DNA from 2 places in the Streptomyces violaceusniger Tu 4113 genome. Region 2 is predicted to be linked to the other one. Evidence: riboswitches for the same ligand, from Rfam matches in the RefSeq annotation. Region 2 holds a riboswitch; the other holds the start of a gene.
What was found. A riboswitch is a leader RNA that binds a small molecule or an ion and turns the genes downstream of it on or off. The one in region 2 is predicted to bind glycine.

Region 1: it holds a riboswitch for glycine, as region 2 does, so the genes downstream of both, gcvP (aminomethyl-transferring glycine dehydrogenase) here and gcvT (glycine cleavage system aminomethyltransferase GcvT) in region 2, are expected to answer to the same signal.

The regions. Positions count from the first base shown of each region.
Region 1 is NC_015957.1:6,464,309-6,468,718, reverse strand. Features, by position in the region: gene STRVI_RS54825 (DNA polymerase IV) at 1-2,169, shown strand, start outside; gene STRVI_RS26355 (PRC-barrel domain-containing protein) at 2,145-2,474, opposite strand; glycine riboswitch at 2,587-2,684, shown strand; glycine riboswitch at 2,686-2,810, shown strand; gene gcvP (aminomethyl-transferring glycine dehydrogenase) at 2,876-4,410, shown strand, end outside.
Region 2 is NC_015957.1:1,716,066-1,720,475, reverse strand. Features, by position in the region: gene STRVI_RS07695 (enhanced serine sensitivity protein SseB) at 1-556, opposite strand, end outside; gene STRVI_RS07690 (AAA family ATPase) at 838-1,539, opposite strand; glycine riboswitch at 1,709-1,819, shown strand; gene gcvT (glycine cleavage system aminomethyltransferase GcvT) at 1,989-3,116, shown strand; gene gcvH (glycine cleavage system protein GcvH) at 3,397-3,777, shown strand; gene glyA (serine hydroxymethyltransferase) at 3,803-4,410, shown strand, end outside.

The DNA of each region.
Region 1 (4,410 bases), 4.7 Mb from region 2:
CTGGGGCCGCGTGGCGTGGTCGCCACGGCCTCCTACGAGGCCCGGGTGTTCGGGGTGCACTCGGCCATGGCGATGGCCCAGGCCCGCCGCCTGTGTCCGAACGCGGCGTTCCTCATCCCCCGCTTCACCCTCTACCGCGCCGTGAGCGACGTGGTCATGACCCTGCTGCACACGCTCTCGCCCCTGGTGGAGCCGCTCAGTCTGGACGAGGCGTTCGTCGATCTGGAGGCGGGCGGCACCGAGCCCACCGCGGGGGCGGCGCGCGCCGTGGGGGAGCGGCTGCGGACCGACATCAGGGCGGTCACCGGGCTGACCGGGTCGGTGGGGCTCGCCGGATCCAAGATGCTCGCCAAGATCGCTTCGGAGCAGGCCAAGCCCGACGGCCTGCTGGTCATCGACCCGGGGACGGAGCGCGAGTTGCTCGGCCCCATGTCGGTGCGGACGCTCCCCGGCGTCGGCCCCGCCACGGCGGAGACGCTGCGCCGGGCCGGGATCCACACCGTGGCCGAGACGCGGGAGGCGGGCGAGGCCGAGCTGGTGCGGCTGCTGGGCCGGGCCCACGGCGCGTCGCTGTTCCTGATGGCCGAGGGCCGGGACGAGCGGCCCGTCGTCGCCGAGCGGGACGCCAAGTCCATCTCGGTGGAGGACACCTTCGACGTCGACCTCACCGACCGCGTCCGGGTGCAGTTGGAGATCGCGCGGCTCGCCGACCGCTGTGTGCGGCGGCTGCGCGAGGCGGGCCGCTCGGGGCGGACGGTCGTGATCAAGGTGCGGCGGTACGACTTCTCCACGCTGACCCGTTCGGAGACCCTGCGCGGGCCGACCGACGATCCGGGGGTGGTGCGGGAGGCCGCCGCGCGGCTGATCGACGGGGTGGAAACCACGGCGGGTGTGCGGCTGCTGGGGGTCGGGGTCAGCGGTCTGGCGGACTACACCCAGGAGGACCTCTTCGCGCAGGCCGCACAGGCGGCCCAGGCCGCCCAAGTGGCCCATGAGGCCCTGGGGGACGCTCGGCGCGTGCCGGGCCCCGAGAGGCCGGAGTCTGTGGGGGAGGGCGCGGGAGAGGCTCCTGAGGACGCTGGGAGGCCGCGGCGCTGGCTGCCGGGCTCCGATGTGCGGCACGCCGAGTACGGGGCGGGCTGGGTGCAGGGGAGCGGGGTGGGCCGGGTGACCGTGCGCTTCGAGGAACCGTGGTCGCGGCCGGGGCGAGTGCGGACGTTCACCGTGGACGACCCGGCACTGGAGCCGACCGAACCGCTGCCCCTGCTGCGCCCGGACGCGGATGCGGCTCCGGGCCTGGACGCGGCCCCGGAGGACGCCGCGAGCCCGAACGCGGACGTGGCTCCGGACGTGGCCCCGGGCCCGGAGGAGGTCGTGAACCCGGACCCCGACGCGAACCCGGCCGCGGGGGAGGGCGCAGGCTCGGTCCAGGAGGACGGCGCGAGCCCATGCTCGGACGTGGCCGGGGAGCCGGTCACGAACTCGGATCTGGGTCTGGACCTCGGTCCGGGGAAGGTCTCGGAGGATGGCGCGAGCCTGTGCCTGGACGTGGCCTCGGAGGCGGTCGCGAACCCGGACCTGAGCCCGGAGAAGGTCCTTGAGGATGCCGCGGGTCCGCGCCCCGATGTGGTTCGGGGGGCGGTCACGGACCTGGGCGTGGAACCGGCCGCGGGGGAGGTCCCGGGCTCGGTCCTTGAGGATGCCGCGGGTCCGGGCGCCGATGTGGCCCCGGAGGCGGTTTCGGACCTGGCCCCGGGCGGTGCTACGGGCCGGGAGGGGACCACGGGCATGAACCCGGGGGAGCCCATAGCCCCGGACCCAGAGCAGATCGGCGGCCCGGATGACCTGGCCGCGGGACCAGGCGGCCTGGCCGCGGGCCGGGATGGGCCGGCGCCGGGACCGGGCGGCGGACCCGAGCCGGGGAGGGCTCTGGGCCACGAGCAGGGCCAGTCCTCAGGCCACATGCAGGGCCACGCCCCGGGCCATGAGCAGGCCCCGGGCCATGAGCAGCTCCCGGGCCACGGCGAGGCCCCGGGCCATGAGCAGGCCCCGGGCCACGAGCAGCTCCCGGGCCACGGCGAGGCCCCGGGCCATATGCAGGCCCCGGCTCCAGGCCACCAGCAGGGGCGGCCCCAGGGCCAAGGTCAGCCGGTGACGTCCAGTCCGTAGTGGTGGTAGAGCTGCAACTCCTGCTCGGGGGAGAGGTGGCGGCCGACTCCGAAGTCCGGGGCGTCCTTGATCAGCGCCCGGTCGTACGGCACCCGCAGGGTGTCGCCGACGACCTCGCTCGGTTCGAGCGGTACGAAGACGTCCCGGCTGAACAGCCCGGTGCGTACCGCTGCCCATTCGGGCTCGCCGGTCGCGTCGTCGAGATAGACCTCGTCCACGGTGCCGATCTTGGAGCCCTCGCGGTCGAATGCCTTGCGGCCGATCAGGGTCCGCGGGTCGATATCGGTCTGCACGCTCTCTCCCACAGGTGGCAAGTGGCCATTGATACCTACAAAAAGCCACATCGCCGCGCTCGGCCACTCGAACGCCGGCGACCGTCCCCCACGGTAGAACCGCTGGTACGCTGACTGTGGCTGTAAACCCCGTGCGGGAGAGTCCTCCGCCGACGCTGTCGGAGGCGCCGAAGGAGCAAACCCTCCCCGGAATCTCTCAGGCACACGTACCGTGCGGGTGAGGTCACTCTGGAAAGCAGGGCGGGCCACGGGCGAGCAGAGCTCCGGAACCCCTCCTCACCGACGGTGAAAACCGGTCAGGCGCTATGTGGACCGGTGAAGCTCTCAGGTTGAGATGACAGAGGGGGAGGCCGTCCGGGCACCCGCGCCGCGGTGCCCCTCGCCGGTCGTTACAGACCAGGAGGCCCCCGCAGATGACCGCCAATCGCATCGCACTCTCCGACTTGGAACGCGGTACTCCGTTCGAGCAGCGCCATATCGGCCCCGACGGCGAGGCGCAGGCCAAGATGCTCGCCCACGTCGGCTTCGGCTCGCTGGACGAGCTCACCGAGGCCGCCGTACCGGAGGTCATAAAGAGCACCGAGGCGCTGCATGTCCTGCCCCCGGCCCGCAGCGAGCCGGAGGTCATCGCCGAGCTGCGCGGGCTCGCCGACCGCAACCAGGTGCTGCCGTCGATGATCGGCCTCGGCTACTACGGCACCCACACCCCGCCGGTGATCCTGCGCAATGTGCTGGAGAACCCCGCCTGGTACACCGCGTACACGCCCTACCAGCCGGAGATCTCCCAGGGCCGGCTCGAGGCCCTGCTCAACTTCCAGACGGTCGTCGCCGATCTGACCGGGCTGCCCACGGCCGGTTCCTCGCTGCTGGACGAGGCCACCGCGGCCGCCGAGGCGATGGCGCTGTCGCGGCGCGTCGGCAAGGTCAAGGAGGGCGTCTTCCTGGTGGACGCCGACTGTCTGCCGCAGACCGTCGCGGTCCTGCGGACCCGCGCCGAGCCGACCGGTGTCGAGGTCGTCGTCGCCGATCTGGCCGAGGGCATTCCGGACGAGATCGCCGAGCGCGGGGTCTTCGGTGTGCTGCTGCAGTACCCGGGCGCCTCCGGCGTGGTGCGCGATCCGCGCCCGGTCATCGAGCGCGCCCATGAGCTGGGCGCCGTCGTCACCGTCGCCGCCGATCTGCTCGCGCTCACCCTGCTCACCTCACCCGGTGAGCTGGGCGCGGACATCGCGGTGGGCAACAGCCAGCGATTCGGCGTCCCGATGGGCTTCGGCGGACCGCACGCCGGCTTCATGGCGGTGCGCGACGCCTACGCCCGCAACCTTCCCGGCCGGCTGGTCGGGGTCTCCGTGGACGCCGACGGCGACAAGGCGTACCGGCTGGCGCTGCAGACCCGTGAGCAGCACATCCGCCGGGAGAAGGCCACCAGCAACATCTGCACCGCCCAGGTGCTGCTGGCCGTGATGGCCGGCATGTACGCCGTCTACCACGGCCCGGACGGGCTCGCCGCGATCGCCCGCCGCACCCACCGCTACGCCTCCGTGCTCGCCGAGGGGCTGCGGGCCGGCGGTGTCGAGGTGGTGCACGGCGCGTTCTTCGACACCCTCACCGCGCGGGTGCCGGGCCGGGCCGCCGAGGTCGTCGCCGCGGGCCGGGAGGCCGGGGTCAACCTTCGGCTGACCGACGCCGACCACGTCGGCATCGCCTGCGACGAGACCACCGCCCGTGCGCAGCTTGCCGCCGTGTGGTCCGCCTTCGGGGTGGACGGCGGAAGCGGCGACGCCGCCAGGATCCCCGGCGTCGACGAGCTGGACGCCGCGGCGCCGGACGCGCTGCCCGCGGCCCTGCTGCGCCACGACGGCTATCTGGCCCACCCGGTCTTCCACCAGCACCGCTCCGAGACCGCGATGCTGCGCTATCTGCGGCGGCTGGCCGACCGGGACTACGC
Region 2 (4,410 bases):
TGCCCTTGGCGAACTCGATCCCGGCGGCGGCCAGGAAGTCCACCGGCTCGTCCTGCCAGTCCGGTTCGAAGAGCCGCACCCTGCCCCCGGTGGCCAGGCCGTCGAGCTCGCTGCGCCCGGCACGGCACAGCTCCCGGACGGCGGGCGGAGGCAGCGGTACGACCACCGCACCACCGGGGTTCACCGCGATGCCGAGCTGGGGCGGCAGCCCGCGGGCGAACTCCACGGCCGGGGCGATGGTGAAGGACATATGGGAGCCGACGAGCTGCAGGAACTGCTGCTCGGAGCTGAACACCGGGACATACGCGGCGCCTTCGATCTCCATCGTGGGCAGATCGAGGCTCGGGCTGCCCGGGCCACCGCCGCCTGGCAGCGGAACCCAGATATGGCTGCGGGAGAGCGTCTCGACGATGCGCGCTCCGGCCCCGGGGACGTCGATCGAGGCGGCCATCACCTCTTCGAGCTCATTGCCGGGAAACGCCGGATACGCGGTCTGCGCGCCGTCGGGGAATCCTCCGTGAGCCGGGGCCATGCCGTACTGCTCCGGGAAGCTCATCTTCGTCCAACCGCCATCTCGTCCTACCTGCCCAAAGCACCCTAGCGGCTGGGCGGCCCGGGGCCGGCGGGGGCGGCGTCATCTCCACAGCACTTCCCCACCTCGCCCGGCCCCCACGCCACCGTCACACTGGGTGATGCCTCGGTGGCCGATTTTCGGCCAAGGTCACCCGGCGTTTCCCTTCCTCCCCGCGGAACGGGGATGCCCCGTTCCCTCCCGTGCATGGCTCACTTCTGGTGCGGGGCTCACTTCTGGTGCGGGGCTCACTTCTGGTGCGGGGCTCACTCGAAGGAAATGCAGCGCAGCTCCCTCGCGGTCGAGCGGTCCAGCAGCACCGCCGAGGCGCACCCCGCCGGCGGCCGCCCCTCCTCCATCCCCGCGATCAGCCGCCGCATCGCGCGCCGATGCCGGCCGAAGGCATAGCCAGAGACCCCGCGGCCACGGGCGGCCTGGCCCTCAAGGGCCATGGTGGCGTCCACGTCCAGCAGCACCATGTGGAGACTGCGGCCCCGGCGCCGCGCGTCCCGGGCCAGCCAGCGGCGGACCCATGGCAGCGCGCCGCAGTCGTGCACCACGACGCTCACGTTCGAGCGCAGCGCCCGGCGCAGCCCGGCGTAGTGGGCGTACCGGACCAGCGGGCGGTAGAGCGCGTACGGCAGCCAGCCGGGCATCCGGCGCTCCCACGCCTCCCGGGTGTTCTGCGAGTCCACCCGGATGACGACCGTGCCCGTCCCGTCCAGGAGAGGCACCGTCCGGTTGATCAGCGTGCTCTTGCCGGCGCCCGGCAGCCCGGAGGCGACCAGCACGTCCCCCACCGGAAAGCGCAGCTCACGCGGGTCCGCGCCGCCGCCGCCCCGCACCTGGCCGCGCAGGTCGTGCACCGCGATGCGCCGGCCGGGGATGGCCGTCGACCCGGAGGGGACGCGGCCACGCCGTGCCGGCAGGAGCCTTTGCGAGCTCTCGTATGTTCCCTGCCCATGCACCGTGATCGTCCTCCCAGGTCGGTCAACGCTGCTCGTACCCGCAGAGTGTCAAGAAAAGGTAATGTCCATCAAGGCTGCCTCTGCCCGATCGGGCCGGAGCCGCCCCGATCGGGGCTTCCTTTCTGGGCCACACATGCGATGATGTGCGCGCAACTCCATACCGGCCGCTTGAATCCGCGCGGGAGAGTCCTTGGTCACCGGCAGTCGTGCCGGGTGCCCAGGGCGCCGAAGGAGCAAGTCCTCCCTTGAATCTCTCAGGCCCCGATACCGCGTGGACGAGGCAGATCTGAAAAGCGAGCCGCGGGCGCGGCTCCACCCAAGGTGCAACCCGGGCCCCTTACGGGCGTCACGGCGAACCTCTCAGGTTCCGATGACAGATGGGGAGGACGCACGCGTCCTTGTCGTACGTCCTCGCCGTCGCGCGACCCCGATCTCCTGGAGCCTGAATCGTGACCGACGCCCCGCCCACCCCACGCCGTACCGCCCTGGACGCACGGCACCGTGCGCTCGGCGCCACCATGACCGACTTCGCCGGCTGGGACATGCCGCTGCGCTACGGCAGCGAGCGCGACGAGCACACCGCGGTGCGCACTCACGCCGGGCTTTTCGATCTCTCCCATATGGGTGAGATCTCTCTCATCGGTTCGCAGGCCGGAGAGGCCCTGGATCACGCACTGGTCGGCCGGCTGTCCGCGCTCGCCGTGGGCCGCGCCCGCTACACCATGGTCTGCGACGACGAGGGCGGCATCCTGGACGACCTGATCGTCTACCGCCTCGGGGACGAGGAGTTCCTGGTCGTGGCCAACGCCTCCAACGCCCAGGTGGTGCTGGACGCGCTGACCGAGCGGGCCGGCGGTTTCGAGGCGACCGTAAGGGACGACCGCGACGCCTATGCGCTGATCGCCGTCCAGGGGCCCGAGTCCCCCGGGATCCTGGGCAGCCTGACCGACGCCGACCTCGAGGGGCTCAAGTACTACGCCGGGCTGCCGGGCACCGTCGCGGGCGTCCCCGCCATGATCGCCCGCACCGGCTACACGGGCGAGGACGGCTTCGAGCTGTTCCTGGCGCCGGACGACGCCGAGCGGGTCTGGGACGCGCTGACCGAGGCGGGGGCCCCGGTGGGCCTGGTGCCCTGCGGTCTGTCCTGCCGGGACACCCTGCGTCTCGAGGCGGGCATGCCGCTGTACGGGAACGAGCTGACCACCGACACCACCCCCTTCGACGCGGGGCTCGGCCGGGTGGTGAAGTTCGACAAGCCGGGCGACTTCGTCGGCCGCCAGGCCCTGGAGGCCGCCTCCCGCGAGGCGGACACCGTCAGCCCGCGCACCCTGGTCGGCCTGGTCGCCGAGGGCCGCCGGGTGCCGCGCGCCGGATACGCCGTGGTGGCCGCCGACGGCTCACAGATCGGCCAGGTCACCTCCGGCGCGCCCTCCCCGACGCTGGGCAGGCCGATCGCGATGGCGTACGTGGACCCGGAGTACGCGAAGCCCGGCACCGAGGGAGTCTCGGTGGACATCAGGGGCACCCGGGAGCCTTACGAGGTCGTGGCGCTCCCCTTCTACCGGCGCGAGCGCTGAGCGGTCCCGCCGCAACGCGTCGCGCCCCACCGTCGTCCTCATATGGACCGGCACGGCGTCCACCGTCGCCGCTTCCGCCGGCGTCACATGGCGCCGGCACCGCACCCACCGGCGTCACACCCGCTGGCACCGCACCCACCGGCGTCACACCCGCTGGCACCGCACCCACCGGCGTCACACCCGCTGGCACCGCTCCCACGGCACCGCACCCACCGGCGTCGCGTCCCACCAGCTAAGACCCGTTTCCCAAGCACTCCCCCGTATCCAGGAGAATCGGACCATGAGCAACCCCCAGCAGCTTCGCTACAGCAAGGAGCACGAGTGGCTGTCGGCCGCCGACGAGGACGGCGTGTCGACGATCGGCATCACCGAATTCGCGGCCAACGCGCTCGGCGATGTCGTCTATGTCCAGCTCCCGGACGTCGGCTCCGCCGTCACCGCCGGTGAAACCTGCGGTGAGCTGGAGTCCACGAAGTCGGTCAGCGACCTGTACTCGCCGGTCTCCGGTGAGGTCACCGAGATCAACGAGGACGTGGTGAACGATCCGGCGCTGGTGAATTCCGCCCCCTTCGAGGGCGGCTGGCTGTTCAAGGTGCGGGTGACGGGCGAGCCGGAGGAACTGCTCTCCGCCGACGCGTACACCGCCTTCGCCGAAAACTGACCCTCCTCTTCCGATCGGGACCCTGATGTCGCTTCTCAACAGCTCCCTGCACGAGCTCGACCCGGATGTCGCCGCCGCCGTCGACGCCGAACTCCACCGCCAGCAGTCCACCCTGGAGATGATCGCCTCGGAGAACTTCGCTCCGGCGGCGGTCATGGAGGCCCAGGGCTCGGTCCTGACCAACAAGTACGCCGAGGGCTACCCCGGCCGCCGCTACTACGGCGGCTGTGAGCACGTCGATGTGGTCGAGCAGATCGCCATCGACCGGGTGAAGGAGCTCTTCGGCGCCGAGGCGGCGAACGTCCAGCCGCATTCGGGCGCCCAGGCCAACGCGGCCGCGATGTTCGCCCTGCTCTCCCCCGGCGACACCATCCTGGGGCTGAACCTGGCGCACGGCGGCCATCTGACCCACGGCATGAAGATCAACTTCTCCGGCAAGCTCTACAACGTGGTGCCCTACCACGTGGACGCCGAGACCGGTCTGGTCGACATGGACGAGGTCGAGCGGCTGGCCAAGGAGCACCGCCCCAAGATGGTGATCGCGGGCTGGTCGGCCTACCCCCGCCAGCTCGACTTCGCGGCCTTCCGCCGGATCGCGGACGAGGTCGGCGCGTACCTGATGGTCGACATGGC